2 regions of the Paenibacillus sp. FSL P4-0184 genome follow, and region 1 is predicted to be linked to the other one. Evidence: a T-box and tRNA genes for the amino acid it is inferred to sense, from the RefSeq annotation. Region 1 holds a T-box; the other holds one or more tRNA genes.
The links. A T-box is a leader RNA that pairs with one kind of tRNA and senses whether it is charged. The one in region 1 lies ahead of pheS (phenylalanine--tRNA ligase subunit alpha), so its partner is inferred to be a tRNA-Phe.
Positions count from the first base shown of each region.

Region 2: it encodes a tRNA-Phe, which carries the amino acid that the T-box ahead of pheS (phenylalanine--tRNA ligase subunit alpha) is inferred to sense. The anticodon was not compared.

Region 1 is NZ_JBBORN010000001.1:272,644-288,244, forward strand. Features, by position in the region: gene MKY52_RS01140 (hypothetical protein) at 1-22, opposite strand, end outside; gene pheT (phenylalanine--tRNA ligase subunit beta) at 220-2,664, opposite strand; gene pheS (phenylalanine--tRNA ligase subunit alpha) at 3,008-4,042, opposite strand; T-box leader at 4,103-4,389, opposite strand; gene MKY52_RS01155 (hypothetical protein) at 4,659-7,220, shown strand; gene MKY52_RS01160 (efflux RND transporter periplasmic adaptor subunit) at 7,278-8,645, shown strand; gene MKY52_RS01165 (ABC transporter ATP-binding protein) at 8,642-9,340, shown strand; gene MKY52_RS01170 (ABC transporter permease) at 9,337-10,509, shown strand; gene MKY52_RS01175 (diguanylate cyclase domain-containing protein) at 10,948-12,558, shown strand; gene pulA (type I pullulanase) at 12,619-14,958, opposite strand; gene ptsP (phosphoenolpyruvate--protein phosphotransferase) at 15,373-15,601, opposite strand, start outside.
Region 2 is NZ_JBBORN010000001.1:1,970,044-1,985,644, forward strand. Features, by position in the region: gene MKY52_RS08385 (ATP phosphoribosyltransferase regulatory subunit) at 1-1,204, opposite strand, end outside; gene gntK (gluconokinase) at 1,584-3,113, shown strand; gene MKY52_RS08395 (acyltransferase) at 3,186-4,340, opposite strand; gene MKY52_RS08400 (acyltransferase) at 4,383-5,579, opposite strand; gene MKY52_RS08405 (acyltransferase) at 5,873-6,382, opposite strand; gene ppaX (pyrophosphatase PpaX) at 6,379-7,035, opposite strand; gene lgt (prolipoprotein diacylglyceryl transferase) at 7,041-8,072, opposite strand; gene hprK (HPr(Ser) kinase/phosphatase) at 8,085-9,023, opposite strand; gene MKY52_RS08425 (ABC transporter ATP-binding protein) at 9,234-10,355, opposite strand; gene MKY52_RS08430 (PucR family transcriptional regulator) at 10,470-11,564, opposite strand; tRNA gene MKY52_RS08435 (tRNA-Lys) at 11,714-11,786, opposite strand; tRNA gene MKY52_RS08440 (tRNA-Tyr) at 11,792-11,877, opposite strand; tRNA gene MKY52_RS08445 (tRNA-Phe) at 11,887-11,959, opposite strand; tRNA gene MKY52_RS08450 (tRNA-Asp) at 12,026-12,103, opposite strand; tRNA gene MKY52_RS08455 (tRNA-Thr) at 12,117-12,192, opposite strand; tRNA gene MKY52_RS08460 (tRNA-Val) at 12,226-12,301, opposite strand; tRNA gene MKY52_RS08465 (tRNA-Met) at 12,310-12,386, opposite strand; tRNA gene MKY52_RS08470 (tRNA-Ser) at 12,417-12,508, opposite strand; rRNA gene MKY52_RS08475 (23S ribosomal RNA) at 12,591-15,519, opposite strand.

The DNA.
Region 1 (15,601 bases):
CACGTGTCCGGTCCATAGCCACAGTTGTGCCCTCCTTTGTATGTGTGCGGATTCTAAGTTAGTCTTACTGTTTCTATTGTAGCTTTTTTCTTAAGCATTTGGCAAAATCCCTTGTATTCAATAGATTCGCTGATATCCTCCGCATTTCACTCTACCCAGAAAAAGCCGCAGCGAATCTCAGTTTCTAAATGGATTCGCTGCGGCTTTACACAATTCCTGCTATTTTCTTAATTCTGCACCAAAAGTTTGTTGAAGGACTGATAATAGCTTATCATGCACCTCTCCAACCTCTTCATCTGTCAATGTATGTTCACCGTGACGATACAGCAGGGAGATCGCAATACTCTTCTTTCCACTCTCTAGCTTGCCACCAGTGTACACGTCGAATACCTGTACGGATTGCAGCAAAGTTCCTCCGTTTGCACGGATGGAAGCTAGCAGATCGCCTGCTGGTACCGTTGAATCTACAACCACTGCAATATCCCGTTCCATACCTGGGAAACGTGGAAGCTCATTATATTGCAGACGGCTTTGCGTGTTATCATACAGCGGCTGCAATAGAATCTCAGCTACATAAGTATCCACTAGATCAAGCTCTCTTTGCAGTTCCGGATGAAGCTGGCCCATAGTTCCAATCTTCACACGACCCTCGTCTCCGACTAAATATACCGACGCGGAACGTCCAGGATGATACCCTTCTGGACTATCTCCCTCGTAGATAATTCTGTCTGTAAGACCCAAATAAGCAAATACTGATTCCAGCGCACCTTTCAAATCAAAGAAATCTACAGGCTGTGCAGAAACGTTCCATTGCTTCACGGTTAGGCTACCGCTAAGCAACACCCCCAGCACCGGCAGCTCACGCGGCTGACGAGTCAACTGTTCCTCATCTGTGAAGAAGACATTGCCGATTTCAAACAACGCTAGGTCGCTTTGACGACGGTTGGTATTATAGCTAGCAATATCCAATAGTTGTGGCAGAAGGCTAGTACGCAGTACACTGCGTTCTTCACTCATTGGCATAGCCAATTTAACCGCTTGTGAGCCTTCTGATAACTCAGGGAACATTTTGCTTTGTTTCGGCTGGATGAAGGAGTAACCCATCACTTCCTGATAACCGCCATGCGACAACAGGCGACGCAGTTCACGGCGGAGTGATTGCTTATGCGTCAATGCGCCTGGCGTTGTAACACCTTCAATCAGAGTCGTTGGAATATTGTCATACCCGTACAGACGAGCAATTTCTTCGATAAGGTCAACATCATAGCTGATATCGCCACGTCTAGTTGGCACCTGAACTTCGATCAATCCTTGTGCGGTATCCCCGCATTTGAAATGTAGACGACCAAACAATGTCTTCACTTCTAGCAAGGACAGATCTGTTCCGAGATAACGGTTCAGCTTCTCCAAGGACAAAGTAAGTACCTTCTCTTCTCCTGCGACTGTTCCTGCTTGCACAATTCCTTCATGCACAGATCCGCCAGCATAACGTGCAATAAGTACTGCAGCGCGATTCAATGCAGGGATCACTGCATTTGGATCCACTTCTTTCTCGAAACGAAGCGATGCTTCCGAGCGAAGTCCCAGTTGACGCGAGGTTTTACGAACGGTTCCTCCGTCAAACTTAGCGGATTCCAGAACGAGATTTACCGTCTCAGCAGTAACTTCCGTATCCTGACCTCCCATTACTCCAGCCAGAGCTACAGCCTTAGCTCCATCAGCGATAACGAGCATATGTGGCTCAAGCTTCCGTTCTTGGCCATCAAGTGTAGTCAGGACTTCACCTTCATGAGCAAGACGAACGCCGAGTTCTCCGCCTTCTATTTTATCTGCATCAAAAGCATGAAGCGGCTGTCCGTATTCGAGCATCACATAGTTAGTGATGTCTACGATGTTGTTAATTGGACGAATCCCTGCCGCCATCAGACGATTCTGAATCCACAGCGGGGATGCTGCAGGTTTAACACCTGAGATATAACGAACTGCGTAATGACTGCAATGTTCTTCATTCTCAATCTTAACGGAAATAGATTGAGCAGCTGCTCCGCTGATCTCAATCATTTCACTCGCAGGATCAGGTAATTTGATGTCACGTCCAAGAATCGCGCTCACTTCATAAGCAGCACCAATCATACTTAGACAGTCTGAACGGTTCGGAGTCAGATCGAATTCCAGAATTTCATCATCTAGACCCAGCAACTTTGAAATATCTTGACCGATCTCTGTACCTTCAGGAAGTACAAGAATTCCTTCTTGCTGCTCCTTAGGAAGCATTTTATCATTGAGTCCCAATTCTTTAGCCGAGCAGATCATCCCTTGTGATAACACCCCGCGCAGCTTCGCTTTTTTGATATCCAGCCCTGGCAGCTTAGCGCCAACAAGAGCTACAGGAACGGTTTGTCCCGCAGCTACATTCTTTGCACCACAGACGATTTGCAGATCTTCACCTTGACCTGCATCCACGATACATACGTTCAGTTTATCCGCATCAGGATGCTTTTCCTTCGATTTCACATAGCCGGTTACGATGCCGGAAATCCCTTTATTGCGGCGCTCTACTCCGTCAATTTCAATGCCGGCAGCGGTAATCTTCTCCGCTAGCTTTTCGGCGGTTACTCCTTCAATCGATGTATAATCAGCCAACCATCCGGTTGATACTTTCATGTCCGCTCACTTCCTTTATGTTTCAGATGTATTTATCTACTTGCCGTTCGATCTGCTTCCTGTGGGAGTAGTACAATTTAGGATTACTCGATCAAAGCTTCATACCCGTCCTATTTAGAGCAGTCACTACGAAAAATATTGGACTTCCGATCGCTGTTATCCTCAGATTTCCTGATTAGAACCGCTTCTCGTGGTAGAAATCCGAGGATAAAGGCGAACGCTAGCGCTTCTACAGTTCCAAAATTCCTCTCCGTTCCTTCTATTAATAGTGTTTTATTAAGCAAGATCAGTAACCCAATTACTACTTACTCCTAACCCGTCAGCCAGCTCGCCCACCAAAAATCTAAACGCCCTTGAACTGCTTTACAAAACTCATATCGTTGTTATAGAAATGACGGATGTCATCGATGCCGTATTTAAGCATAGCAATCCGCTCAACACCCATACCAAATGCGAAGCCGCTATACTTAGCAGGATCATAGCCACCCATTTTCAGAACATTTGGATGCACCATGCCGGCGCCAAGGATTTCTAACCATCCGCTTTGCTTGCACAGTCTGCAGCCATCCCCGCCACATTTGAAGCAGCTTACATCCACTTCAACGCTTGGCTCGGTGAATGGGAAGAAGCTCGGACGAAGACGAATGTCTGTATTCGGGCCGAACATCTCTTGTACGAATTGCTGCAAGGTGCCTTTCAGATCACTCATCCGAATGTTGCTTCCAATAACCAAACCTTCAATTTGATGGAACTGGAAGGAATGCGTTGCATCGTCATCATCGCGGCGGAATACTTTACCCGGGCAAATGATTTTAACTGGAACTTCACCGTTCATAGCCTGCATAGTACGAATCTGTACCGGAGACGTTTGAGTACGCATAAGCAGGTCATCCGTTAAATAAAAGGAATCCTGCATATCACGTGCCGGGTGATTTTTAGGCAGATTTAGGGCTTCAAAGTTATAATAATCGGTCTCCACTTCCGGGCCTTCAGCCACACGGTAGCCCATACCAATGAAAATATCCTCAATTTCCTGAACCACTCTGCTAAGCGGGTGAACGCCCCCTTGCTGCATGCGGCGACCCGGCAGGGTTACGTCTACTTTTTCAGCCTGTAGACGTTGCTGAGTCTCTTGCTGTTGAAAAGCCTCTTGCTTCGCTCCAATAATCTCCTCAATGGCACTACGCACCTGATTTGCTACTTGCCCGATAACCGGACGCTCCTCAGCACTAAGTCCTCCCATACCACGTAGAACTTCTGTAAGCTCGCCTTTTTTACCGAGATATTTCACTCTTAGGTCATTCAAAACCTGTGGATCCATAACCTCCTGCAACTTAGCCAGCGCCTCAACCTTCAATGCTTCCAACTTCTCTTTCATGGCCGTGTACAGCCCCCTTCAATCATTGTCTAGTTCAACAAAAAAAGGCCTTTCCTCCCGGTAAGGGACGAAAAGACCGTGGTACCACCCTTGTTAGACAAGCTGATCTGTTCCCCTTAAGAGCTTCATTCCCTCTTTTGGCTGGACAGATACTTATCTCACTTTATACAGAAATAACGGTCTGTGACCGGTTTCCCCTACGCTTCCTTACAAGGCAATCTTAAGGAATTCAAGGAACTGCTCCGGAGTGAACTTCGACAGCTCTGTATCCTAGAAACGCTCTCAATCACCGGCGTCTCCTCCCTGTAAGTCAGGCACTGTGTACTCTTCTCCATCACTGCATTTCACAATTCAATCTAATTGTCAGGTATCTCTTTTATGCAAGAGATATGTCTGTTTATTATATGCAAAATCTGTCGTTTTGACAAGTTCAAGCATAATTAGGGCAATTTTTATCTGGCTTTAAGCTGGCTTTAAGGTTCAGAGCCATTTTGGGGACTTTTTTTCAGCTAACGTTCAGCGGAGCTTGATAATTTCCATTATTAAGAAGGCATGGTTGTACTCAATCATAAATCACCTTCAAAATACAAGGACTTTCATACCGGGAGGGAATTACATGCATGCACGAAGAACAAAAGTAGCTGTGATCATACTTAGCGCAGCAGTTCTGAGTCAAGCTTCAGCGTATGGAGCATACGCTGCATCAACGACTACTTCATCCACAAAAACAGCAACTGCCAATACTGTATCCACTCTGGATAAACTCGGCTCGATAGCTTTAAAGAGTAACTTTAGTGTGAAGCTGACCGATGTTGGCTTTTTGACTCAGGATGGCGGCAATATTCTTACATACACCCTCAGCTATAACAATGGGAGCGGAAGCAGCATCAATCTTGTGGACTATTTCTCTAAAGTAACTACTGCCGGAGGAACCGTTATCCAAGGAAGCCCAGTAACCAGCAGTGCAACCATCAAATCTATCCCCTCCAAAAGCAGTCAATCCGTAACCTATTACGCAAACGTCGGTAAATCTACATTTTTAAATGGAGTGAAGATTTCAGTATTCGGTTGGGATTTCAGCAGTACCGATTATCAAAAAAAGCTGGGGACCTTCACCTTGCCTGTGGCTTTTTCACAAGCGGTCGCTAGAGGCCAAAGTAAAAAGATAACCTTGAATAATCAGCCCGTAACAACCAAAACGGAAAGTCTGCAAATTTACAAATATAACGGTAAGGTATACGCCAAAGTAGGTGTGAGCTTAACCAATCAAGGAACCAAAGTGCTAAGTGATCCTGGACTTAAGGGATACCTCGCATCTGCAGGAGGATCTGTATTTGAATTAACGCTTGATGATGCGAGCAGTAACTACAAAGTACAGCCACAGGAAAAAAAGACGATCTACTACATGACGGAAATTCCCTCTTATATGAAGACAGACAATATGACTCTGCAGTTTGCTGGAGAAGATACCTCATTAAAAATAGCTTTGCCCATCGTCACCTATAACCTTCCCGCTGCTACCACACCAGATCTTGTCGTAGCTAGCAATGTCATCAAGAAGCTTACGATCAACAATAATACTGTCGAGACGCAGTTAAAAAGCGCCAATGTCTATGCCGACAACGGCACCGCGAAGTGGACGCTGCAATTTCGAGTAAAAAATAGCGGCAACAAGGCGATTACTTTGCCTGCTTATGAGTTTACCGTTAAAGCCGCTGAAGGATACAGCTTTCCGGTGGACACGAAGGCTTTCGCAAACCTTACACTCAAACCCCTTGAAGAAAAAATAATTGAGCTCAGTGCAGAAGTTCCGCTAACGATAGCTCAAGGAACGCTACAGCTGCAAATGACTGAACCCGCTGTAGAGGGTAAGATCATTTTTCCTACGGCCTATTATCAGATTCCTTACACACTCCAAACTAACAATTGGCAGGATACAGAATATGCGCTGGAGAACAGTCACGGCACATTTGCTGTCAAGCTTGAGAACATCCAGCGGCTACCTTGGGCAGACAAAGATCAGCTTGTAGCTAAAATCAATATTCGCAACACGAAATCGACCTCTGTGCAGCTTCCTGCATTTACAAGTGTCATTAAAGCTGGTGAGAGTGATATTAGCAGCACTTCCCAAGTTGTCACAGAAAGCACGCAAACCATACTCGGGCCAAATGAATCCGCAGACGTTTATGTCGTGGCCAATGTTCCTTACACCTACCAGTTCAATCAATTAAAAATAACGCTGCAAGAAACCTCCGGCGAAAGCAAAATTAATTTTCTTTCTTTAAGTACAAATCAGTTGGACAGCCGTGTTCAGGAAGTTGCAGCACTAAATTCCTTCCAAATTGACCTTGAAAGTAAAAAAGCAGAAGTGTTAGAGCGCCGGACAACGGTTTATCAGGGTGCGAGCTCCAATATCATGTACACAGAACTGGAAATGAACAGTGAGGAAACACGTAAATCGGAGCAGGCTCAACTCGTAGCTTATTACAAAACGCCTGACAATCAATATTACGAAGCCGAGGTCAACCAGTCTACAACTTCCACGAGCCCTAACGGAAAAAATCTGGTTACCGTCTGGACTAAGCTCCCACTAGGAGTAGATCCTTCTCAGCTTGTTCTTTATGTCGGTGAAGGGGTATCCGAAGGAAAACTTACGGCTCCTGGCGGGAAATCAACGGGATATATCAATACGGTGTCACTGGGACTAAATAATGTTGCGGTAGAGTCAAAAAGCAATCTTTTGGATGTAGAATTGTTCCCTTATACCCTATCCGTTACAAATGCAGTCGCCACCGTCACTGGTGGAAAAGATACGCTAAGCACTGTCCTAACCTACAACCTGTCGAGCAGCACGCTTTACGAATCGGGTACCTATGAGCACAAGCTTGTACTAGAGCTGATCGACCCCTTCGGACAAACGATGGAGAAGACATTAACACTGGGCACAGATCTACCATTAGGGAACTTCAAGTCATACACCACAACATTCACAAGCAATCTTTACAAAACTCTAGGTGGCGGCGCGATCCGATTGAATGTATACGACGAATTCCAAGGTCATCGAAATTTGCTAGGAACTGGGACCTATGTTGTCACTTATCAGGCAGCGTCAACGACTTCAAACAACAATTCCACTTCAAACACCGATTCTAGTGCTAACAATCCATCCGACACTTAGTAAGTGCGCGAGGGTGACCTAAGTTAAAAGAAATTTGATGATCTATGGAGGAAAGAAATGAAGAAGAAAAAAGTGTTGCTCTGGACCATCGGAGTAGTAGCTGTAGCAACAGCCGGATTGTTGGTGTATACATTTTTGCCTGATAAGAGCAGTCAGGCTGCTGAAGTGCCCGTTAATACAGCCACGGTTACGAAGGGCGATATCGTAGTAAATGTATCTGGAGCAGGCTCCGTCACGGCCACTGAAACAGGAAAAGTGAAAACGAAGGACGCTGGAACCGTAGCTGAGGTGCTTGTCAAAGAAGGCGACAATGTGAAAAAAGGTCAGACATTAATTACCTTCGAAGGCAATGATTTGAGCGACAATCTCAAGCAGGAACAAACCTCTCGTACCTCGCTTGAAGAGGATCTTCAGGACAAGCAGGAGCAGTATAAGAAGCTTGCTGTGGCAGGTGCCTCCGAGGATGAATTAGCCAGTGCCAAACGTTCGATTGAAAAAGCGAAAACGGATATCGCTTCTCAAATCGAAAAAATTGCAGCTGTACAAGAGGATATGATCCCTCCAGATCCCCTAACCGCCCCTATTGACGGAACTGTTACAGCAGTTAACATAGCCAGCGGTGAAAAAGCGATGGATGGCTCTGAACTCATCGATATCACCGATTATGCTAATTTAAGCGTCATAGTGCAGGTGGATGAGCTTGATATTCCTACAGTGAAAATAGGGATGCCTGCTATCATTTCATTGGATGCCCTGCCCGACACTGAATTCAAGGGAAGTGTTACTAAGATTGCCAAGGAAGGCACCGTCTCGAACGGAGTCTCCCTCTTCGATGTTACCGTTGGCTTAACCACCTCCGAAGGTGCCCTTGTAGGGATGTCGGCAGAAGTTTCAGTTACAACAGCTGAGAAAAAAGATGTGTTAACCGTACCTATTGAAGCTGTTCAAGAAAGAAATGGCAAGTACACAGTTTCTCTCCCTTTAACAGCGGATTCAACCGATTCCTCAAAAGCCTCTAGCGAGGGCCAAGCACCGATGCCTAGCGGGGCTCCTGATGCTCGCGATGGCGCTATGCCTAGTGGAGCGCCTGATGCTCGCGGCGGTACTATGCCTAACGGAGCAGCTGGCACAAGAAACCGTGGAAATAGTAATCAGCGAACAGTTTCCGTCGAAGTGGGCATCCATGATGAGAGCAGTATTGAAATTGTCAGTGGGCTTAATGAAGGAGACAAAGTGATCATCCCTACTGTCATCTCTACCAAAACAGGTACAACTAGTACTGAGATGCAAATGCAAGGTGGCATGGGCGGTATGGGTGGCGCCGGTTTCGGCGGCGGCGGCTTTAGTGGCGGTGGTGGCTTCAGTGGAGGAGGTGCTGGTGGCACGGGTGGAGCACCTGGTGGTGGCGGAGGTGGCAGTAGATGAGTGCTTTAACGCCACTGATCCAAGTCCAGAATATGACCCATGGCTATACTATGGCCGGAGAAACTATGACGGTACTAAAAAATCTTTCCTTTACAATCGACTTCGGAGAGTTCGTCGCGATTATAGGTCCTTCCGGTTCTGGTAAATCAACACTAATGAACATGCTCGGATGCCTGGATGTATCGGATGAGGGAAGCTATCTTCTAGACGGACAAGAGGTTCGCAAGTTATCCGACAACAAGCTGGCAGTTATCCGGAATGAGAAGATCGGCTTTATCTTTCAAAACTTCAATCTCCTCCCCAAGTTGTCTGCTGTCGAGAATGTGGAGCTTCCGCTAATATACCGCGGCCTCTCACATCGAGAACGTAGAGAAACAGCGCAGCAAGCACTCCTTAAAGTTGGTTTGGAGGAGAGAATGCATCACCGACCTTCTGAGCTTTCAGGAGGACAGCAACAGCGTGTAGCGATTGCGCGAGCCATGGCTGGATCTCCCCCGATTTTACTTGCAGATGAACCTACCGGGGCGCTTGATACGCGAACTGGACAAGAGGTCATGCAGATGATACGAGAATTAAATGAGCAGGGTCATACAATCATCCTAATCACACATGACCTCGAAATTGCAAAGCAAGCGAAGCGGATCATTCGTATTCAGGATGGCAACCTCGTAGAAGATCGGAGGAATGCGAGGTGAAATTATTTCAAAGTATGCGGATGGCTCTAAAAAGTATTTACAGCAGTAAAGTAAGAGCTTTTTTAACGATGCTGGGTATTATTATTGGTGTATCATCCGTTATCATCCTCGTTTCTGTGGGGCAGGGAACTACTTCTCAGATTACGGAGCAGCTTAATGGACTCGGAACAAATCAACTGACGGTAAACATCACTGGCCGTGGGGCTACCACCTCCCTCACCTATGAAGAAGCCTTGGCACTTGGAGATATAGAGGGGATAGAAAATGTAGCTCCTGTGATCAGTGGCAACGTTACAGCCAAGCATAATACTGAGAATGTCAGCGTTACTGTTGAGGGCATTACACCTTCTTATGAGGACGTTAAGGATTTTCATGTACAGTCAGGACGTTTCCTGCTTGATATTGATACGGAGTACCGGCAGAAGGTAGCGCTAATCGGCACAGGTACGGCTGAGGATTTATTCGGTACAGATGATCCTGTAGGCCAAAAGGTACAGCTAAACGGGATCAGCTATAAAATCGTCGGTCTTTTGGAAGCGAAAGGCTCTAGTCTAAGTGGTTCCAACGATGATATCTTATTGATCCCTATAGCTACTGCAGAACGTCAGTTAAAAAGCAAAGGCGTACGTTCCATCACAATTGCGACGACTTCAGCAGACACTGTAGCTACCGTAAAATATAAACTAGAGAGTACACTGGATGCTAAATTTAATTATGCGGATAATGCTTTTAGTGTCTTTGACTCACAAGAGATGCTGGATACTGTAAATTCTACGACAGCTACGCTTTCAATGGCACTTGCGGGAATTGCCGGCATTTCACTGTTTGTCGGGGGGATCGGCATTATGAATATTATGATCGTATCCGTCAATGAAAGAACAAGAGAAATTGGTATCCGCAAAGCAATCGGCGCCAAAAAGTTCGATATTCTCGCTCAATTCATGATCGAATCCATTGTGCTTAGCGGATTGGGTGGGGTGATCGGTGTTGGCATTGGAGTCGCAGGTAGTTGGTTACTAGGAAAGTACACTTCACTTACAGTATCCATTGCTTGGGATATGGTACTGATATCTTTTGTTTTCTCCTTGCTTATCGGCGTGATTTTCGGAATGATGCCTGCGAACAAAGCCGCACGGCTTCGCCCCATTCATGCACTACGTAACGAATAGTAACTTCAAGTCAGCTGCCTAGTCATTATTATGACTAGGCAGCTTTTTTAACATAACAGAACGCATATTTTTGGGGCTGAGCTGGGTATCATTTACGAAGGCGTTGGGTAATAGGATTTATGGATTTGAATATAGATAAGGCAATAGGCCCATACCATAATCATTAAAATTTTTTATTATTGATATTTATTTGAGGAAGCGATTGCTCTATAAGTAGGACGTCCTATATACTTGTTGTACTACAAACTGCGATCCACACACAATTTATCTTTCCCATGCCTCAATTCCCACTATGTTACAACACCTCTTTTTTTTACATAATCACTCTCAACATCTTTGCCTGAAAATAAAACACGCCTGCCACAAATGGAAGTTCCGCAGGTTATAGGTTAGCAGCAATAAGATTTGTTAAACATCTTATGCGGGGAGAAGATGACCGTGGCTGGATTTTTCGATATCAAAGTAACACGCAAACTAATCTTTATTTTTGCTGCGATCTCCATTCTACTGGTTGGGATTAGTGTAGCTTCTTTACTCTATCTAAATCACACTATTAACAGAATGTCAGATTCTTTATATGAAGATGTATTTGAGAACTCTGAGCTCATACTGAGCGCTGATCGTGATCTGTATCAAGCCGCAATCGCTCTCCACTCCTCCATGAGCTCGAACCTCACTGACGCTGAACGTGATCAGTTCATTCAGGAATTTAAGGACAATAATCAACAAGCACAAGAACGGGTAGGCCTAGCAAGTTCAGACATCAAATCTATCAACAAACCCTACAGTGATTTGAAACAGACAAATATACTTACTGAATTAGAGAACGAGCTCCATGCCTTCGAAACATCCCTAGTCCTATGGAAGAGTACAGGGAGTACATTGATTGCTGAACGGATGCAAATCGGATGGGACCCTGCTTCATATCATGCTGTAAGTCTGAACATGCAGTTAAATGAAGTCAGAACTCATCTGGATCAATCAGAAGACCTGATAGACACCTACGCTTTACAAGTAACAGATGGGTTCCAAGATAAAAAGAGTGCACTCTTTGCGCTATACTCATTGGTCTTCTTTATTCTGCTTCTAGTTATTATTTATCTGGGTCGCAAAATCATTTGGCTCAAAAATGAAATGCTGGAAGAACAAACACTCTATCAGCTAATCGGTGAAACCATGTCTGACTTTATTATTTTGACTGATCCTAACGGGTTGATACTGTATAGCTCCCCTTCACATTCAAGTATTCTCGGCTATGTTCCTAAAAAGGGTGACCCACTCTCCAACTACATTCGCGAACCGGAAATTGCTTGGGCTAAACTAAAGAGTGTCGTTCAAGGAACCCCTCGTATCTCAGAGCTACGAATGCGTGGAGCTGAAGGGCAATGGGTATGGCTGGAAACGAAGGTGTCGCCTGTTCGGGGAAGTAATAATTTCCCAGCACAATTTATGTTAGTGTCCCGTGAAATTACACAACGGAAGCAATACGAAGAACGATTACATAAGCTAGCCTTCTATGATCATTTAACCGCGATTCCCAACCGTGCTCATTTCAAAATGTACATGGAGAATCTCATCAACCAACCCGAGGAACGGAGAAAGAATATTGCACTCGCATTACTGGATTGTGACAGATTCAAGCAGTTAAACGATACCTTAGGACATCTGGCTGGAGACGAATTTCTCCAACTGCTCTCTCGAGAGCTTTTGCAAACGGTTAAAGGTGTAGGCCAGGCGTTCCGGATTGGCGGTGATGAATTCGCAGTGGTACTGCACCGATTTACCTCTCCAGAAATGTTAGATGAAATGCTACAACGTTTGCTTAAGTTATTCAACAAATCTTGGTCTATTGACAATGGATCTAGCTTCCACACCTCCGCAAGTATTGGTGTAGCCCTATTTCCTGAGCATGGAGGCAGTATTAATGAACTTCTGCGTGCCGCAGATCTAGCGATGTACCTTTCCAAAGACCATGGAGGGAATGAAGCTAATCTCTACTACGAGCTTTTAGATGTAGGTTTATCCAACCAGATCATCGGAAAACCATAAGATCAACAAAAAGAGCTGTTCCGGGGTATAACTAACCCTGAAGCAGCTCTTTTTTATTTTTTAACTGGTTAACTGCAAATGATCATCTGAGATCCCATCATTCTCCTGATCACGATCTATAACCATGACCTTGATCAGCTCGTCATCCTTGGAACAATCAATGAAGCGATCGCCATCCCCATCTTTCTCTTCCCAGTCATTAAGTCGTAATATATACCCGATAGAATCTGTATCTGGCAACACCTCAATTCGTGCAACTGCACGCCCATCCTCCATATACCGAAAGTCGCATTGTCCATCCTGAATTCCTGTATCCCAAACCCAAAGATTCCAGCCTTGATATTTCCCATCTGGCCGTTCATAGTGTACTTCGATAATTTTGGACCGACGTGCTGGCTCACCACATTCATCATAGAGTACCATCATCGACAAGCCTTCAATTTCCACCTCGCTACCTGCAACCTTTCGGAATGCTTCTGTCCCCGCTCGGGTATGATCCACTACCACGTTCCAACCGTTATTAGCTTCAGGAAGAGATAGCTTTACTCGATCATTATTGGCGTTAAAGATGACTGTTATATTGTTCCAGAGGTCGCCTCCTGCATGATTTCTAAGCAGGTACGACACGATCCCCCCATCACAGCGCAGAAATTCTAGCGAACGCTCAATTTCCTGCCGACCATGTAGACGAAATGCCGGATGTATACGCCGCAGTTCGATCAAACCTTTATAATATTGAAATACAGGCTTAAACATACTTTTCATATTCCAGCGGATCGCGTTAATCGTATCACCGCTACGATAGCTATTATGATCTCCAAATTTACTGCGCAGTAGCTCATCACCGGCATGCAGGAATGGAATCCCTTGCGAGGTCAGGATGATTCCATTTGCAAGTAGGGATCGGCGCACGGTCTCATTGCTGAGAATATTCTCCAGATCTACATTCACGTAAGGATTAGCCCGTGAAACGGCATCCTGAAATCCCCCTTGAACGGTAAGCACCTTATCCCATAAATTCAAATTGTCATGGGCCGTTACATAGTTCACCGATTCCACTGGGGAGTCTGTAAATTCGTGGATGGCTCCTTTGATTCCGGCTGCAATAGCCCCTTCTTTGCCATATTCCCCTGTAATGAATCCCCGTCCCCATCCATCACTATCACCTTTGATCGCGGAACGAAAGTTATCATTGAAGACAGCATATCCTTTCCCCCGCTGCACACCTTTTAGCGTCTTTGTTGCCAGTGGAGAATCTCCACCTGTCCAAGGTTCGCCATATAACAGCAGATTAGGATTCACCTCAAGTCGAAGCTCTTCCGTTATTTCACGCATGGTCACACTATCCATCAGACCCATAAGATCAAATCTGAAGCCATCAATATGATACTCCGTAGCCCAGTAGGACAACGAATCCTTAATATATTTGCGTACCATCGGACGCTCTGTAGCCAGCTCATTACCAACTCCCGAGCCATTAGATAAACGTCCCAAGAAGTCACGGCGATAGAAGTAATCTGGGACAAGCGGCTCGAAGGGGCCCTTCTCCACAGCGTACGTGTGGTTGTAAACCACATCCATAATCACTGAAATCCCACGACTATGCAAAGCCTGAACCATTTCTTTAAATTCCCGGATTCGTAGACCTGGATCGGTAGGATCAGTGCTATATGATCCTTCCGGTACATTATAATGCTGAGGATCATATCCCCAATTGTAGTCGGTATGTTCAATGTACGAACCACGCTTTATTACACTTAACTCATCTACGGTCTGGAAATCAAACACGGGCATCAGATGTACATGGGTGATACCCAATTCAACCAGATGATCAATACCTATTGCATTTCCTTCCGAATCTCTTAAGCCAAATTCGGTAAATGCTTTGAATTTGCCCTTATAGTACATGCCAGAGCTCTCATGTGAGGAGAAGTCACGCACATGCAGCTCGTAAATAACCGCGTCTGCAGGATGCTGCAATGGAGGAGCAACGTCCTTCTCCCAATGCTCAGGATGGGTCCTGCGCAAATCAACGATTGCTGTTCTTAAACCATTTGCCGATACGGCAGTTGCATAAGGATCTACTGCTTCCGTCACATTTCCATCAGCAAATACAGCACGGTACATATAATATTTCCCTTTTAAATCACCTGATAACTTAGTCTGCCAGACTCCGCCGTTCTGACGCTGCATATATATAATACGCCCACTATCTGTAGAGCTCGGATCAAATCCAATGTTACGTTGATTTCCATCTGTTTCGTACATAACTAGAGATACAGCAAAAGCAGTAGGTGCCCAAACTTTAAATACACTGTACTCCACCGAGTACGTCAAGCCCAGGTCTTTACCTTCATAGACCTCTAACATTAATTCTGTATTTATAACATTTTTACTCATGAGTTAACACCATCCTATGGCTCCCTGGCTAACTTATAGGGATGCTTATAAGTCCAAATATTTCCAATTTAGATCATATTAATACTTGCACAGCTCTGCAAGTCGGTAAAGGAGTATAAACTTTCTATGGATTCATACTATTATTATATGTAAGACATATTTACAGGTTTGGGTTCCTTACCGACTTTATACTCATCACTATTACTATCGGCATAGACATCTGTGCAATAAAGCAAATAAAAAGTGAATTTAATTATTCTAAATTGAGTATAACGCTCACGTATGAACTTAAGCCAACATAAGAATTAAAATTATCGATATACACACAAAAAAACCGACCTCCAAACATCGGAAGTCGGTAATAGTAGTTGGAACGTTATAAAACGTTTAACGGAGTAATGCATATGGAAATAGTTAGTTAGTGATGCTTTGAACAAGTGCAGCTACTTCTTCAGCAGTGCCAAGTTGCAATGCTTTTGCAGCCAGTTCCTTCATGTCGGCAGCCGACAATTTAGAAATTTGACTACGTGCTGGCAGAATTGACGTTGCACTCATACTGAATTCATCAAGGCCAAGACCTAGTAAGAGTGGAATCGCTGTTGCGTCCCCAGCCATCTCACCGCACATTCCTGTCCATTTACCT
Region 2 (15,601 bases), 1.7 Mb from region 1:
TTACAAAAGATACAAAGGTATAGATTTCGCCGTACCGCATACCATCTGCTTCGATCGTATCCGTATCTAGACGCTTCACCGTTTCAAGCTCTTCTGGACCTGCTGCCAGTCTAGTCACTACTGCGTGCCCTTCCGACCGTAAGCGTGTTGCCTCTTCCAGACCTTCTTTTCTGCGAGTAGCATCATATTGGATCAAGATAGGCAGCTCTTCCTCTTCGCTCGATCCAGCCACACCATCGAGAATACGATTCGTTTTTAAAGAAAAACCTGTAGAAGGGATCGGACGTCCAAACTGCTGAAGGAGATTATCATATCTGCCTCCACTACATACCGGAAACCCTAATTCCGCTGCATAGCCTTCGAAAGTCATCCCTGTATAATAAGAGAAGTCCCCGATCATCGTCAGATCGATCAGCACATGCTGTGATACGCCGTAAGAGACCAGTACCTCCCACACCTTGCATAAATGATCTATCGAATGACGGGCAAGCGGATGATCGCTAAGCTCCAGCGCCTGTCCACAAATCTCCTTGCCTCCACGCAAACGTAACAGTCCATCCAGTTCATTCTTCTGAGCTTCCGTCAGATCCAGCCGGCGTAAGGTCTCCCGAAAAGAGACGTAGTCACGGCCCAACAAATGGCTTTTGAGCTCCTCCTGAGCCTCCGGCAATTGTGGAAGTGCCTCTTGAAATAATCCATTCAGAAAGCCTACATGCCCCATAGCGATTTTAAAAGACTTCACACCCGCAGCCTGCAAAGATGAAATTGCGAGCGCCACTACTTCAGCATCGGCCTCAGGTGAATCGTCACCTACCAGCTCGACCCCTGTCTGGAAAAACTCCGCTTCCCGCCCTGCTTCTTCCTCAATGGCACGGAAAACATTAGCGTGATAGGACAACCGCAATGGCAATGGCTCATCCTTTAATAAAGATGCCACAACACGGGCAACCGGAGCTGTCATTTCAGAACGAAGCACTAGTGCCTGACCACGATTGTTGAGCAATTTATAAAGCTTTTGGTCGGACGTAGAGCTAGCCACGCCAACTGTATCGTAATATTCTAGCGTCGGAGTCATCATTTGCTGATAACCCCAGCGACTCATGCAATGCAGTACATCATTCTCAATTTTTCGTAATTTCGTTACGGCCCGGGGCAGATAGTCCCGAACGCCAGACGGCTTCTCAAATCCCTTTGGTTTGGACATCTTCATTGTTCACCTCGTCAGTTATCATTAGATACTGTTTATATTTACTTTACTATGGTAAAGTGGTAGCAAATTAAAGTATTTTCAATATCGTATCATGGTCACTACTTTTTCGTCAATCTAACGGGGTAAAGCTATGACTTCAATTCTAATGCTTGTATGCTTAAACCTTGTCTACCTAGGTTGAATTGTTCACAAAGAAAATCTAAATCAAACACTTATGTACTTCGAACCAATACTTGGGAATCCCTTTATTTTGCCTCCACGTTTATCCAATACTATAATGAGCTAATATGATTGTACTTCATAATTCTGTAATTAGTGTTCTAAAAATCTACTTACAACTAGAAAGAAGGGCTAATGCGTGACTAAATCCTATATGATTGGCGTTGATATTGGAACTACAAGTACCAAAGCAGTTCTCTTCGAGGAAAAAGGAGCCATAGCTGCACAAGCTAATGTAGGATATCCCTTACATCAGCCCTCACCCTCAATAGCGGAGCAGGACCCAGAACAAATCCTGAGTGCAGTCTTCCATACTATCTCTAAAGTTATGCGGCAAAGCGGTGTATCTGCGGATGAAATCCTATTCGTCTCCTTCAGTTCAGCCATGCACAGTGTCATTGCAGTTGATAAACTGGGTAAGGCCCTAACTGCCTGCATCACATGGGCCGATAATCGCAGTGCCGGATGCGCACTTCGTTTGAAGGATGAGCTAAACGGCCATGAATTGTATCTACGCACAGGCACACCTATACACCCAATGTCTCCGATCACCAAGCTAATGTGGCTTCGCGAAGAGCAGCCTGACGTGTTCCAGCAAACCTATAAATTTATTTCCATTAAAGAATACATATTCGCAAGATTGTTTGGCGAATACGTCATCGATCATTCCATTGCCTCTTCCACAGGCATGCTCAATCTAGAGAATCTAGAGTGGGATAAAGAAGCTTTAGAGATTGCTCATATTACAGCGGATCAACTCTCGCGGCTTGTTCCCACCACGCAGATCATGCAAGGGCTGCTCCCTGGACTAGCTGAGGAACTTCTGCTGCTCCCTACAACCCCATTTGTTATTGGCGCCAGTGACGGCGTCCTGTCCAATCTCGGCGTAGGTGCAATTGAACCCGGTGTAGTGGCCGCTACGATTGGTACGAGTGGAGCAATTCGTACCGTAGTGGATCAGCCGCTCACCGATCCCAAAGGACGGACCTTCTGTTATAACTTAACCCCAAAACATTGGGTGATCGGAGGACCCGTCAATAATGGCGGCATGCTGTTCCGCTGGGTACGAGACGAGTTCGCGGCCTCTGAAGTTGAAACCGCCAAACGACTAGGCATTGATCCTTACGAGGTTCTGACTCGCATTGCAGAGCAAGTTCCTGCGGGAAGCGGTGGACTTTTATTCCATCCTTACTTGACTGGAGAACGGGCGCCGCTGTGGAATCCGGATGCCCGCGGCTCCTTCTTTGGTCTTACTATGAACCACCATAAGGAGCATATGATTCGATCAGTACTAGAGGGCGTAATCTTCAATATGTATATGGTTCTCCTTGCTATGGAAGAGCAAATCGGACGCCCAAGCAGAATCCTTGCCACTGGCGGCTTCGCCCGCTCCTCAGTGTGGCGGCAGATGATGGCTGATATCTTTGATCAGGAGGTTGTCATTCCGGAGAGTATCGAGAGCTCCTGCCTCGGTGCGGTTGTACTTGGCCTTTATGCTACGGGTCGTGTAGATTCCTTTGATGTGGTGTTTGACATGATTGGTTCAACCTATAAGCATGATCCATTGGATGAACATACCAAAATATACAAGCAGCTGCTGCCGATCTATATTTCTGTCTACCGTAGTCTCGAAAGCCAGTATCAAGCCATTGCAGAATTTCAGCGAGAACAAGCTGGAGAATAGGGCAAAAATAAAAAGCGTCGGTCTGCCCACATATGTGGGAAAACCGACGCTTTTATATTTCCTTGCAATAGACTATGCACTTTTCGATTCTGCCTTTGCTTTCTGTGGACCCGAGCCGAAGATGATCCAAGCCGATTTAATATATCGGAAGGCAAAGGCCACTACCACCCATGAACCTAACAACGCAAAGAGCCAACCCCCAGCAATCGCTGCGGTATATGCAAGAGAACCCCCGTGAAACGGTAATTTTCTATAGAAAAATAGCAGTAACGGATGCAGTAAATAGATTCCGAAAGAGCAAGCTCCGGCAGATAACAACAATCTTGTAATCAAGCTTCGGCCCGCTCCGTACAATAAGAAGGAGACTTGTAACAACACCACACAAGAGAGTAGCGCATGAAGGTTAGAGAATCCCTCATACCATAAACTATTGATGACTGTTTTCTTCGTATAGTTGTTAAACCATAGCTCAACATGAACAACCCCAGCTACGATCCACAACAACCACAACGTAATCCATACCGGACCTTTACCGGCGCGCCAGCCTTCACGTGAAGGTACCAGCCACTTTTTCAAAGAAGGATAGTATACTGCAATCCCCGCACCCAGCAAGAAATACGAGAAATAAGTGATTGCCAGACTGCCCTTGGACAACTGCCAATACCCGTTATTAGTCATGTATTTATTCAGCAACACAAAACCCCATTGTAGAATCAATCCGATTAGCGGTGCCCAAGCCGCCAGACGACGAACCTTTTGCAGACACCACAGAATGAGCGGAAACAATACGTAGAACTGAATAATGATAATAATATAATACAAATGCGTGTATGCTGTTCCTGTCCACAAATACTTCCAAAGCTTAGAAGCCATCTCCCCTGGAGGTAAACTCCATGTATGTCCCGCCGTCATTTTTAATGCAAAATACAACAGTGAAAATAGTACATAAGGCACGATAATATAAAGCAGCCTTCTACTGTAGAACTTCCCCAGCGTCTTTCCACCCAGAGGACGATCAATATAGTTATAGAACAGCACGAACCCACTCAAAAATATGAATGAAGGTACAGCGAACTGGCTGAATTTATTAATAAATAAGAACGGATGAAACATGTTTGTACCTAGTGTCTCCGCCAACGTTCGCGAAGTAGCATGAATAGCTAGCACTGCAAAAATAGCAATCGCTCGAAAAATATCCAGCTGCGGAATTCTTTCTTTTTGTCTCATTATCTTTCCTCCTGTTAAGCTCCGCATCAAAATGATGCCAAATCAAGTATTAACCTTCCTCATCTCCTCCGAGGCATGTCCTGACCTTACCTTGGAACTAGATTCTAGAGACCGAGGAACACTTCCCAAGAAGATCCATGACTTAGGAATTCGGTGAAAAGCAAACTGCACCATGAACCAGCTTCCTCCCAGTGCAACTACAAGTCCTCCATAGATGAAGAAAACATAAGTTAGCGATTCCAAGGGAATATGATATCGGAACCTGCGATATATCGCCAGCAATAGCGGATGAATCAAATAAATTGCAAATGACAACTCACCTAAACGAGTCAAGAAAGCAACGATCACACGAGGAGCCTTACGATAAAGCAAAAATGCAGCGTACATCAGAACCAATGCTGATAACATCGTATGGACATTCCATAATAGCTCGTACCACAGCGAATCCGTCCACACCCCAAAATGGCGGGCTACATACCATAGCTGCACATGGATAAAGGCTGCAATTAACCACAAGCTCACTAATAAGGCAGTCCATCTCTTTTGCTTGGCAGCCAGCTCACTCCATGGCTTTATCAGCCACAGCTTCACCTTCTCAAAGTGAATGGCAAGATAAGCACCCATCATATAATAGGCCAGGTAGGAGATCGCCAAGCTCCCTTTTTCAACAATGTGCAGTTCGTACTTATTCCAAAAAATAAAACCCCACTGAAGCGCCAAACCCATCGGTATCGCCCATTTCATTAAGAAGCGGGAACTCTGCAGTAGCTTAAGCAGCACTGGAAAAAGCAAATAAAACTGAATGCTAATAAAGACAAAATACAAATGCGCATATGCGGAACCCGAGAATAACGCTCTAGAAAAGCTTAACAAGTTGCCTCCAAGGCTCTGCATCAATCGTCCGTTCACATATAGAGTTAGTGCATAATAGCCCATAGAAGCTAGCAAATAAGGCAGTAAGATATACTTTAATCGCCGACGATAGAAATTAATGATCAAGCTGCGTGTCACAGGACGACCATAATAATTATAAAACAATACGAAGCTGCTAAGGAAAATAAATGAGGGCGTACCGAATTTAAAGAAAATGTTAATCCAGTTCAGCCAGTAATAATAAGGTGAATGCAGTGCCTGCTCTCCAGCAGCAAAAGATGAGGCATGCACATGCAGCACTCCTAATATAGCTAGAGCTCTGAAAATATCCAGCTGGGGCAGCCTTTCCTGTCTCACAGTATTCATATTAAATTCCTCTTCTCTACTATGATGGTTGTTCATAGAGACGCTAAGCGGAATGTGGAAACTGAACATACCAGGAAGTCTGCACTTGCTGAATTTACATTCTGATATTTGACGCTGAATGCCTAGCGTGGGATTTACGTGATTACTAAGGTTAATTATACCGCCTACATCCGAATAAAAAACTTAAGAAGATCTTAAAGTTTTCTTAATATGCTTCTCCAAGACGCAAGAAACCCTGCAGATCCTGCGCTAAAAAAACGCAATATGAAACTGCAGGGTTTACGAAGCATCTTTTACACTTGTTCCGAAGAATCTTCCGATGAAGCTGGACGTAGCTCTCGCAGTGGATTGCCTCCTACAAAAGAGCCAGCCGCCACATTCTTGTGTACTACTGATCCTGCGGCAACAACTGCCCAATCACCGATGGTTACACCGGGAAGAATCGTTGTATTCGCGCCAATCAATACATTTTCACCAATCACTACTTCTCCCAGGCGATACTCCTTGATTAAATACTCATGCGCCAGAATCGTCGTGTTATAACCGATAATAGAGTTCTCACCCACCGTTATTTTTTCCGGAAAAAATACATCCACCATCGCCATCAGACCGAAGGAGGTATGCTTGCCTACCTTCATCCCGAGAATCCGACGATAGATCCAGTTCTTTAACGGTAGAATCGGGCAATAACGGGCAATCTGAATAAAAATAAAGTTGCGGACACCCTTCCACGGGCTGACCGTACGGTAAATGTACCAAAGTGAGTTATGACCTTCTACAGGATATCGGGTTAACTTTCTCACGATTCACTCGTTCCTCGCTCCACAATTTCTATAATATCCTTCATGTTATGGATGATATAGTCGGGATCATACTTGCGGAGAGTCTCTTCGCCTTTTAAAGACCACGATACTCCAGCCGCATATACACCAGCAGCTTTTGCTGACTGAATATCAACCGTACTGTCACCCACCATAAGTGTTTTACGAGGATCAACGCCAAGGTTATTGACTGCTGTCAGAACAGGCTCTGGATGTGGCTTTGGTTCAGTAACATCGTTCACCGTCACAATCGTATCCATGTACTTTAGCAAATCAAACATCTCAAGCGATTTAATCGTTGTTGGACGAATTTTTGTGGTCACAATCCCCATTTTAATTCCACGACGTAAGAGCTCTTCCATTGTCTCATTCACTTGAGGAAAGGGACGTACTAACTCATCGTGATGTTCATAATTATAAGAACGGTAGGATTTCTCAAGCGCACCACTTACATCCTCAAGTCCAGAGAAGACTCTCATCTGTTGCTGAAGGGTTGTGCCCATATGCGGAATAATCTCTTCCCTAGTGAGTGGAGCTAGACCATTGTCCTTCAGCGCGTACATAAACGAACTAATAATTAGCTCATTCGTATCGACAATCGTTCCATCTAGATCAAAAAGAACGCATTCTATCATAAGCTTTACTGCTCCTTCTTATCTCCATCCGCAGGCTGTCCTTGCTCAGGTTGAGCCCCGTGACGAGCTTTCTGCGGTGTATTTACTGCGCTTTCAGGCACTATGGTATCTGCTTTGATCGGTTTAGTACATACGATAGGATCAGAATAATGTGCTTTAGGCTCTCCGGTGACCCTACGAATAATGATAAGCAGTACAGCTGCGACGATGATCAGTAGAGCAAGCAGCTGAGAAATACGGATATTTCCATAGCTTGGGTCCAAGTATCCTTGCTCAAAACCTAACCATTCCATCGGTTTCCATAATCCGTTCATAAAGGACGCCAAGCCTGAGCTTCCATTAAATGCCAAGCTGTCTGTACGTATGGCTTCAATAAAGAAACGACCGATGGAATACCATATAAAGTAAGACATGAAGATCTCACCGGCTCGCACAAACTTCTGACGACGAAGAACCATTAGTAGCGCGATACCCAGTAAGCTCCAAAGAGATTCATACAAGAAGGTCGGATGATGAAAAGCATCCCCTATGTACATTTGGTTCACAATGAAGTCAGGTAAATGCAGTTTATCCCGTAAAAACGACTCTTCAACCACGCTGCCGTATGCCTCTTGGTTGACAAAGTTTCCCCAGCGTCCAATCATTTGACCCGCAAGTAGTCCAGGTGCACAAATATCAACGATACGCCAGAAGGGGTAGCCTTTATAGCGGAAATAAATAATCCCGCAAATAATGGCTCCAATTAACGCACCGTAAATGGCGATGCCACCATTCCAGATCTTAAAGACATCTATTAAATTATCCTTATAATCCTCCCATTTAAACGCTACAAAGTAAATCCGTGCCCCAATAATGGCCGAAGGCACACCTAGCAGCAGCATATCCATAAAGAATTCTTGTGGTATACCAAACCGTTTGCCCTCGCGGATCGCAAGAAATAACCCCGCGAGTGCACCGAAACCTAGTATTAATCCGTACCAGTGTACTTGCAGTGATCCAATTGAGAAGACAATAGGATTTAGTGCTAATGGGAACATTCTCTCACACTCCTAATCGAGATCATCCATATCTTCAGATATGGTCGCAGTTAGCTTATTCGTGAACTGCAGGGCTGCATTAAAGCCCATTTGTTTCAGGCGATAGTTCATCGCTGCAACCTCTATAATAACTGCAAGGTTACGTCCTGGGCGTACGGGAATCGTTACAAGCGGAACATCTGTGTCAATAATCCGTGTCGTTTCCTCATCAAGTCCAAGTCGATCATACTGCTTGTCTTGTTGCCACGCTTCCAATCTAACAACAAGTGTAATCCGTTTATGATTACGAATGGCACCCGCACCAAAAAGTGTCATTACATTAATGATACCTACTCCACGGATCTCCAGTAAATGACGGATTAACTCAGGGGCTGTACCATGCAGCTGGTTATCTGAAGTCTGACGGATTTCTACGGCATCATCAGCAATCAATCGATGACCACGTTTTACAAGCTCAAGGGCTGTTTCACTTTTACCAATCCCACTACTACCCGTAATTAGCATACCTACACCATATACATCACAAAGTACGCCATGAATAGTCGCCGTAGGGGCTAATTTTCCTTCTAGGAAGCTCGTCAAACGGCTGGAGAAAATAGTCGTAGCCATCGAGCTGCGAAGTACAGGAAGGGCCTTTTCATTACTTATGTCAATTAACTCCTGAGGCACTTCTAAACCACGTGTAATTACAATACAAGGTGTGTTATCATTGCAAATTCCACGAAGTCGGCTTTTCCGCTCAGCTTCGGGCAGCATGGAGAAAAAAGCGAGTTCTGTTTTGCCTAGCAATTGAACACGTTCTTCTGGATAATATTCAAAATAACCAGCAATCTCTAGTCCAGGGCGATTCAGGTCATCGACTGTAATGGGTCTCTTTAGACCTTCCTGGCCGGAAATAACCTCTAATTGAAAATGCTGTACCAATTCAGATACTTTTACTTTCTTAGCCATGTAATTTCGTCCTTTCGTCACCTGCGGTATTTGTCCGCTTACTGCGTCCGGTTGGCAGCGATCTCTTTACATTCCGGAGGTAATTCTCCTGCTATCTTAATTGATAACGCTTATGAATGCAATCTTAGCGCCTAACCAAACAGGGGCCATCTAAACAATAAAGCCACCCTTTCGGGTGGCTTTATCAAGAGAGAAAAGATCTTTACAATCTTATCCCAACAAAATGTTAGCTTCGGATTCTTTATCAAAGAAGTGAATTTTGTTCATATCAATAGCCAATTTAGGCTTGCTGCCTTCGCGAGTAGTGGAACGTCCATCTACACGAGCGATTACAGTAGATTTACCAAGGCCGCTCAAGTAAAGGAGCATTTCGTGACCAAGGTTTTCAGTAACATCAACCAATGAAGTGAAGATTGTGTTCGGGGAAGCTTCCAAGAATACTGGCTCTTCATGGATATCTTCTGGACGAACGCCCATGATTACTTCTTTACCGATGTAACCTTTGTTGCGGATGATTTGAGCTTTTCCGCCTGGTACTTCAACATCAAGGTTCTCAGCACGGAAACGGATAGAACCGCTCACTTCGGACAAAGTACCATTGATAAAGTTCATAGTAGGGGATCCGATAAATCCAGCTACGAACAAGTTTGTAGGTTCATTGTACAACTCTTCAGGGGAAGCTGCTTGTTGAATGATACCATCATACATAACTACGATGCGATCACCCATTGTCATAGCTTCTGTTTGGTCATGCGTTACGTAGATACAAGTAGTTTCAAGGCGCTTAACCAGTTTAGTGATTTCAGCACGCATTTGACCACGAAGTTTAGCATCCAAGTTGGAAAGAGGCTCATCCATCAAGAAGACTTGTGGATCACGTACGATAGCGCGTCCCAAAGCGACACGTTGGCGTTGACCACCGGAAAGCGCTTTTGGTTTACGATCTAGCAAATGCTCGATATCAAGAATTTTAGCAGCTTCGCGAACTTTCTTGTCGATTTCATCCTTCTTCACTTTACGAAGTTTCAAACCGAAAGCCATGTTTTGGTATACGCTCATATGCGGATACAGGGCGTAGGATTGGAATACCATCGCGATATCGCGGTCTTTAGGTGCAACGTCATTAACTACACGATCGCCAATGTACATTTTACCTTCGGAGATTTCTTCCAAACCAGCGATCATACGCAAAGTTGTGGATTTACCGCAACCGGAAGGTCCAACCAATACTAGAAATTCCTTATCTTTAATATCAAGATTGATATCGATTACTGTTGCTTTATCTGAACCCGGGTATTTTTTGAAAATATGCTCTAAACGTACGCCTGCCATTGTATTTCCCCCTCGAGTTAATTATTAATTAGTTAATATAAAAAATCTGTTTCCTTGTACATTTATATTACCCCAGTCGGGACACTATGGCTATTTGTAAGGTTCACAAAAAACCTATTTCCTTTTCGTCACTTTATACAAAAGCATAGTAAGCTTAACAATAGCAGCGTCCCCAAAGCTTCGTACATCTGCTCCGGTCTCTTGTTTTATCTTATCCAGACGATAAAGCAGCGTATTACGATGGATATACAACTTCTTGGCGGTTTCACTTACATTACAGTCCATCTCAAAAAAGGTCTCCAAAGTCAGCAGCATTTCTTTATCTGATAGTACAGAGGAATAGTCACCAATTTGTCCAAGCAACTGTTTGCGGCGTACATCAGGAATGCTGTTAACCAGACGTTCCAAATGCAGTTCCCAAGGTAAATGAATATACTCTCCTACTTGAAAAATACGACCGAGAACAATCGTCTCCCTGAGCAAAGCTACAGATCCAGTCAATCCCTTAACAGGGACTATAGCCGGAGCTACTGCCAAATGGAATACCCCTACCCATTCACTAGCTATCAGCTCATGTAACCCCATACTAGTCTGTGCTAGAAGATCATCTACACTCTCTTCTTCATCATCCTTATCATCCCCGCCCGTAAGTAATTCTTTACGAGCTAAAATTAACCATTCCTTCTCTTGAAGGGGAATGAGCAGAATTTCGTTCTCAAAATAGCTACGCAGTAATTTCATCAGTGAACGATAAGAGATCTGTGGACTATGGGCAATCTCACTACTAAGGAGGAATGGAATCATATCTCCGAACAGACGTCCCTTTAGGGTGATCTCATCGGGAATTTCAGTGTCATTCTTCTCTTGCTCTAGCTCCGTGTTCAACCAAGCGCCAAGCTGCCGCGCCTCCACTTCACCTTCTTCTCTAAGCCCTGTAGCTTTAAGTGCAATAGCAAAATTTCGAACTGCATAGTTGACCAGTTGTACTTCCAGAGAGGTGAGCCCCTCCATTTCTACCCAGACAGCGGTTATACGTCCGTCACTCTCATACAAAGGTGCCCAGAGATGACCCTCATGGATTACCAGCTGATCCTGTCCTTCTAATCCCATGCTAAAAAGAGAAGCTGAATGCTGCCTCCCTAACTGCTTGATTCCGGTTCTCTTTCCGGTGAGCTGCTCTAATTTTTTCCGCAATGTCTCACTATCCATAGTCACCATGCTCCACCACTTTTGCTCTTTTCGCCTATTTTAGCATATTCTCTTATATTATGTTAATCGCTACAGTAGCGCGCTACTATAATACAACCATAAAACACAAAAAAAGCCACCACCATAAGGTGATGACTTTCTGTTTGGGATGAGCCATGAAGGACTCGAACCTTCGACACCCTGATTAAAAGTCAGGTGCTCTACCAACTGAGCTAATGGCTCATAAATGGTGGGGGATGATGGATTCGAACCACCGAACACGTACGTGAGCAGATTTACAGTCTGATGCGTTTGGCCACTTCGCTAATCCCCCAGGAAAAAGTGGCTCGAGACGGATTCGAACCGCCGACACGAGGATTTTCAGTCCTCTGCTCTACCGACTGAGCTATCGAGCCATATTAAATTGACATAAAAATAAAGTGGTAGCATTAAACTTCCCACCCTAGTCTTGTGGAAAAAAATGGCGGAACCGACGAGATTCGAACTCGCGATCTCCTGCGTGACAGGCAGGCATGTTAGGCCAACTACACCACGGTTCCGCATTGATAATAATGGTGCCGGCGAGAGGACTTGAACCCCCAACCTACTGATTACAAGTCAGTTGCTCTACCAGTTGAGCTACACCGGCACGGTGTAAAAAGTAATTCTAAAAAAGTAATAATGGTGGAGGCTGAGGGGATCGAACCCCCGACCCTCTGCTTGTAAGGCAGATGCTCTCCCAGCTGAGCTAAGCCTCCAGGTATTATGGTAGCGGCGAAGGGGATCGAACCCCCGACCTCACGGGTATGAACCGTACGCTCTAGCCAGCTGAGCTACACCGCCACAATAATTAGAAATGCTATGGATTGAAAATGGCGGAGAGAGTGGGATTCGAACCCACGCACCGCTTACGCAGTCTAACCCCTTAGCAGAGGGTCCCCTTATAGCCACTTGGGTATCTCTCCAAACGATATCAGTACCACAGCAATCCAAACAGGAATTTGACTCCCTGAAAACTGAATCCGAATTGAATTTACGTTTTAAGTATAGGATAAGCCCTCGACCGATTAGTATTGGTCAGCTCCATGCATTACTGCACTTCCACCTCCAACCTATCTACCTCGTCGTCTTCAAGGGGTCTTACTAATTGGGAAATCTCATCTTGAGGGGGGCTTCACGCTTAGATGCTTTCAGCGCTTATCCCGTCCGTACGTAGCTACCCAGCCATGCTTCTGGCGAAACAACTGGTGCACCAGCGGTACGTCCATCCCGGTCCTCTCGTACTAAGGACAGCTCCTCTCAAATTTCCTGCGCCCACGACAGATAGGGACCGAACTGTCTCACGACGTTCTGAACCCAGCTCGCGTACCGCTTTAATGGGCGAACAGCCCAACCCTTGGGACCTACTTCAGCCCCAGGATGCGATGAGCCGACATCGAGGTGCCAAACCTCCCCGTCGATGTGGACTCTTGGGGGAGATAAGCCTGTTATCCCCAGGGTAGCTTTTATCCGTTGAGCGATGGCCCTTCCATGCGGTACCACCGGATCACTAAGTCCGACTTTCGTCCCTGCTCGACTTGTAGGTCTCGCAGTCAAGCTCCCTTATGCCTTTGCACTCTTCGAATGATTTCCAACCATTCTGAGGGAACCTTGGAACGCCTCCGTTACTCTTTAGGAGGCGACCGCCCCAGTCAAACTGCCCGCCTGACACGGTCCCCGTACCCGGTAAGGGTACTAGGTTAGAACCTAGATACGATCAGGGTGGTATCCCAACGGCGCCTCCACCGAAGCTTGCGCTCCGATTTCTACGGCTCCCACCTATCCTGTACAGATCGTACCCAAATTCAATATCAAGCTGCAGTAAAGCTCCATGGGGTCTTTCCGTCTTGTCGCGGGTAACCTGCATCTTCACAGGTATTAAAATTTCACCGGATCTCTCGTTGAGACAGCGCCCAAGTCGTTACGCCATTCGTGCGGGTCAGAATTTACCTGACAAGGAATTTCGCTACCTTAGGACCGTTATAGTTACGGCCGCCGTTTACTGGGGCTTCGGTTCATAGCTTCGGGTTACCCCTAACCACTCCCCTTAACCTTCCAGCACCGGGCAGGCGTCAGCCCGTATACTTCGCCTTGCGGCTTCGCACAGACCTGTGTTTTTGCTAAACAGTCGCTTGGGCCTTTTCACTGCGGCCCCCTCGTGCTATTCACACTACCGGGGCACCCCTTCTCCCGAAGTTACGGGGTCATTTTGCCGAGTTCCTTAACGAGAGTTCTTCCGCGCGCCTTAGAATTCTCTTCTCGCCTACCTGTGTCGGTTTGCGGTACGGGCACCTTCTCCTGGCTAGAGGCTTTTCTTGGCAGTGTGAGATCATGACCTTCGCTACTATAATTTTCGCTCCCCATCACAGCCCAGCCTTAACGATGTGCGGATTTGCCTACACATCAGCCTCACTGCTTAGACGGACATATCCATCAGTCCGCGTCACTACCCTCCTGCGTCACCCCATCGCTCATAGCGGATTACGGTGGTACAGTAATTTCAAACTGTTGTCCTTCGACTACGCCTTTCGGCCTCGCCTTAGGTCCCGACTTACCCTGAGCGGACGAGCCTTCCTCAGGAAACCTTGGGCTTTCGGCGGATCAGATTCTCACTGATCTTTTCGTTACTCATACCGGCATTCTCACTTGTATGCTGTCCAGCGCTCCTTACGGTACACCTTCAACCCACATACAACGCTCCCCTACCCCAGATACATACGTATCTAGCCATAGCTTCGGTGGTGTGTTTAGCCCCGTTACATTTTCGGCGCAGAGTCACTCGACCAGTGAGCTATTACGCACTCTTTCAATGGTGGCTGCTTCTAAGCCAACATCCTGGTTGTCTGTGCAACTCCACATCCTTTCCCACTTAACACACACTTGGGGACCTTAGCTGATGGTCTGGGCTGTTTCCCTTTTGACAATGGATCTTAGCACTCACTGTCTGACTCCCGGCAATAAGTATATGGCATTCGGAGTTTGACTGAGCTTGGTAATCCTTGCGGACCCCGCACCCAATCAGTGCTCTACCTCCACTACTCTTATACCGAGGCTAGCCCTAAAGCTATTTCGGGGAGAACCAGCTATCTCCGAGTTCGATTGGAATTTCTCCGCTACCCCCACCTCATCCCCGCATTTTTCAACATGCGTGGGTTCGGGCCTCCAGTGCGTGTTACCGCACCTTCACCCTGGACAGGGGTAGATCACACGGTTTCGGGTCTACGTCCACATACTCAATCGCCCTATTCAGACTCGCTTTCGCTGCGGCTCCGTCTTCTCGACTTAACCTTGCATGTTAAACGTAACTCGCCGGTTCATTCTACAAAAGGCACGCCATCACCCATAAATAGGGCTCTGACTTTTTGTAAGCACACGGTTTCAGGTTCTATTTCACTCCCCTTCCGGGGTGCTTTTCACCTTTCCCTCACGGTACTGTTTCACTATCGGTCGCCAGGTAGTATTTAGCCTTAGCAGATGGTCCTGCTGGATTCATACGGGGTTTCACGTGCCCCGCACTACTCGGGATCCGTCTCGGAGAGAACACAGTTTAGGTTACAGGGCTTTTACCTCTATCGCGGGCCTTTCCAGACCTCTTCACCTACCATATTCCTTTGTAACTCCATGTGAGACGTCCCACAACCCCTAAGAGCAAGCTCTTAGGTTTAGGCTGTTCCGCGTTCGCTCGCCGCTACTGACGGAATCACTATTGTTTTCTCTTCCTCAGGGTACTTAGATGTTTCAGTTCCCCTGGTCTGCCTCTACATCTCCTATGTGTTCAGAGATGAGTAACTGCGAATTACCACAGCTGGGTTTCCCCATTCGGACACCCCCGGATCAAAGCTTGCTTACAGCTCCCCGAGGCAGTTTCGTTGTTCGCCACGTCCTTCGTCGGCTCCTGGCGCCTAGGCATCCTCCGTGTGCTCTTATTAGCTTAACCTTGATTTTTCCTAAGAAAAATCTCACTAATAACATTTACTTGTTTACACAAGTTGCTAAAAGATGTTCTAAAACGCAAATTC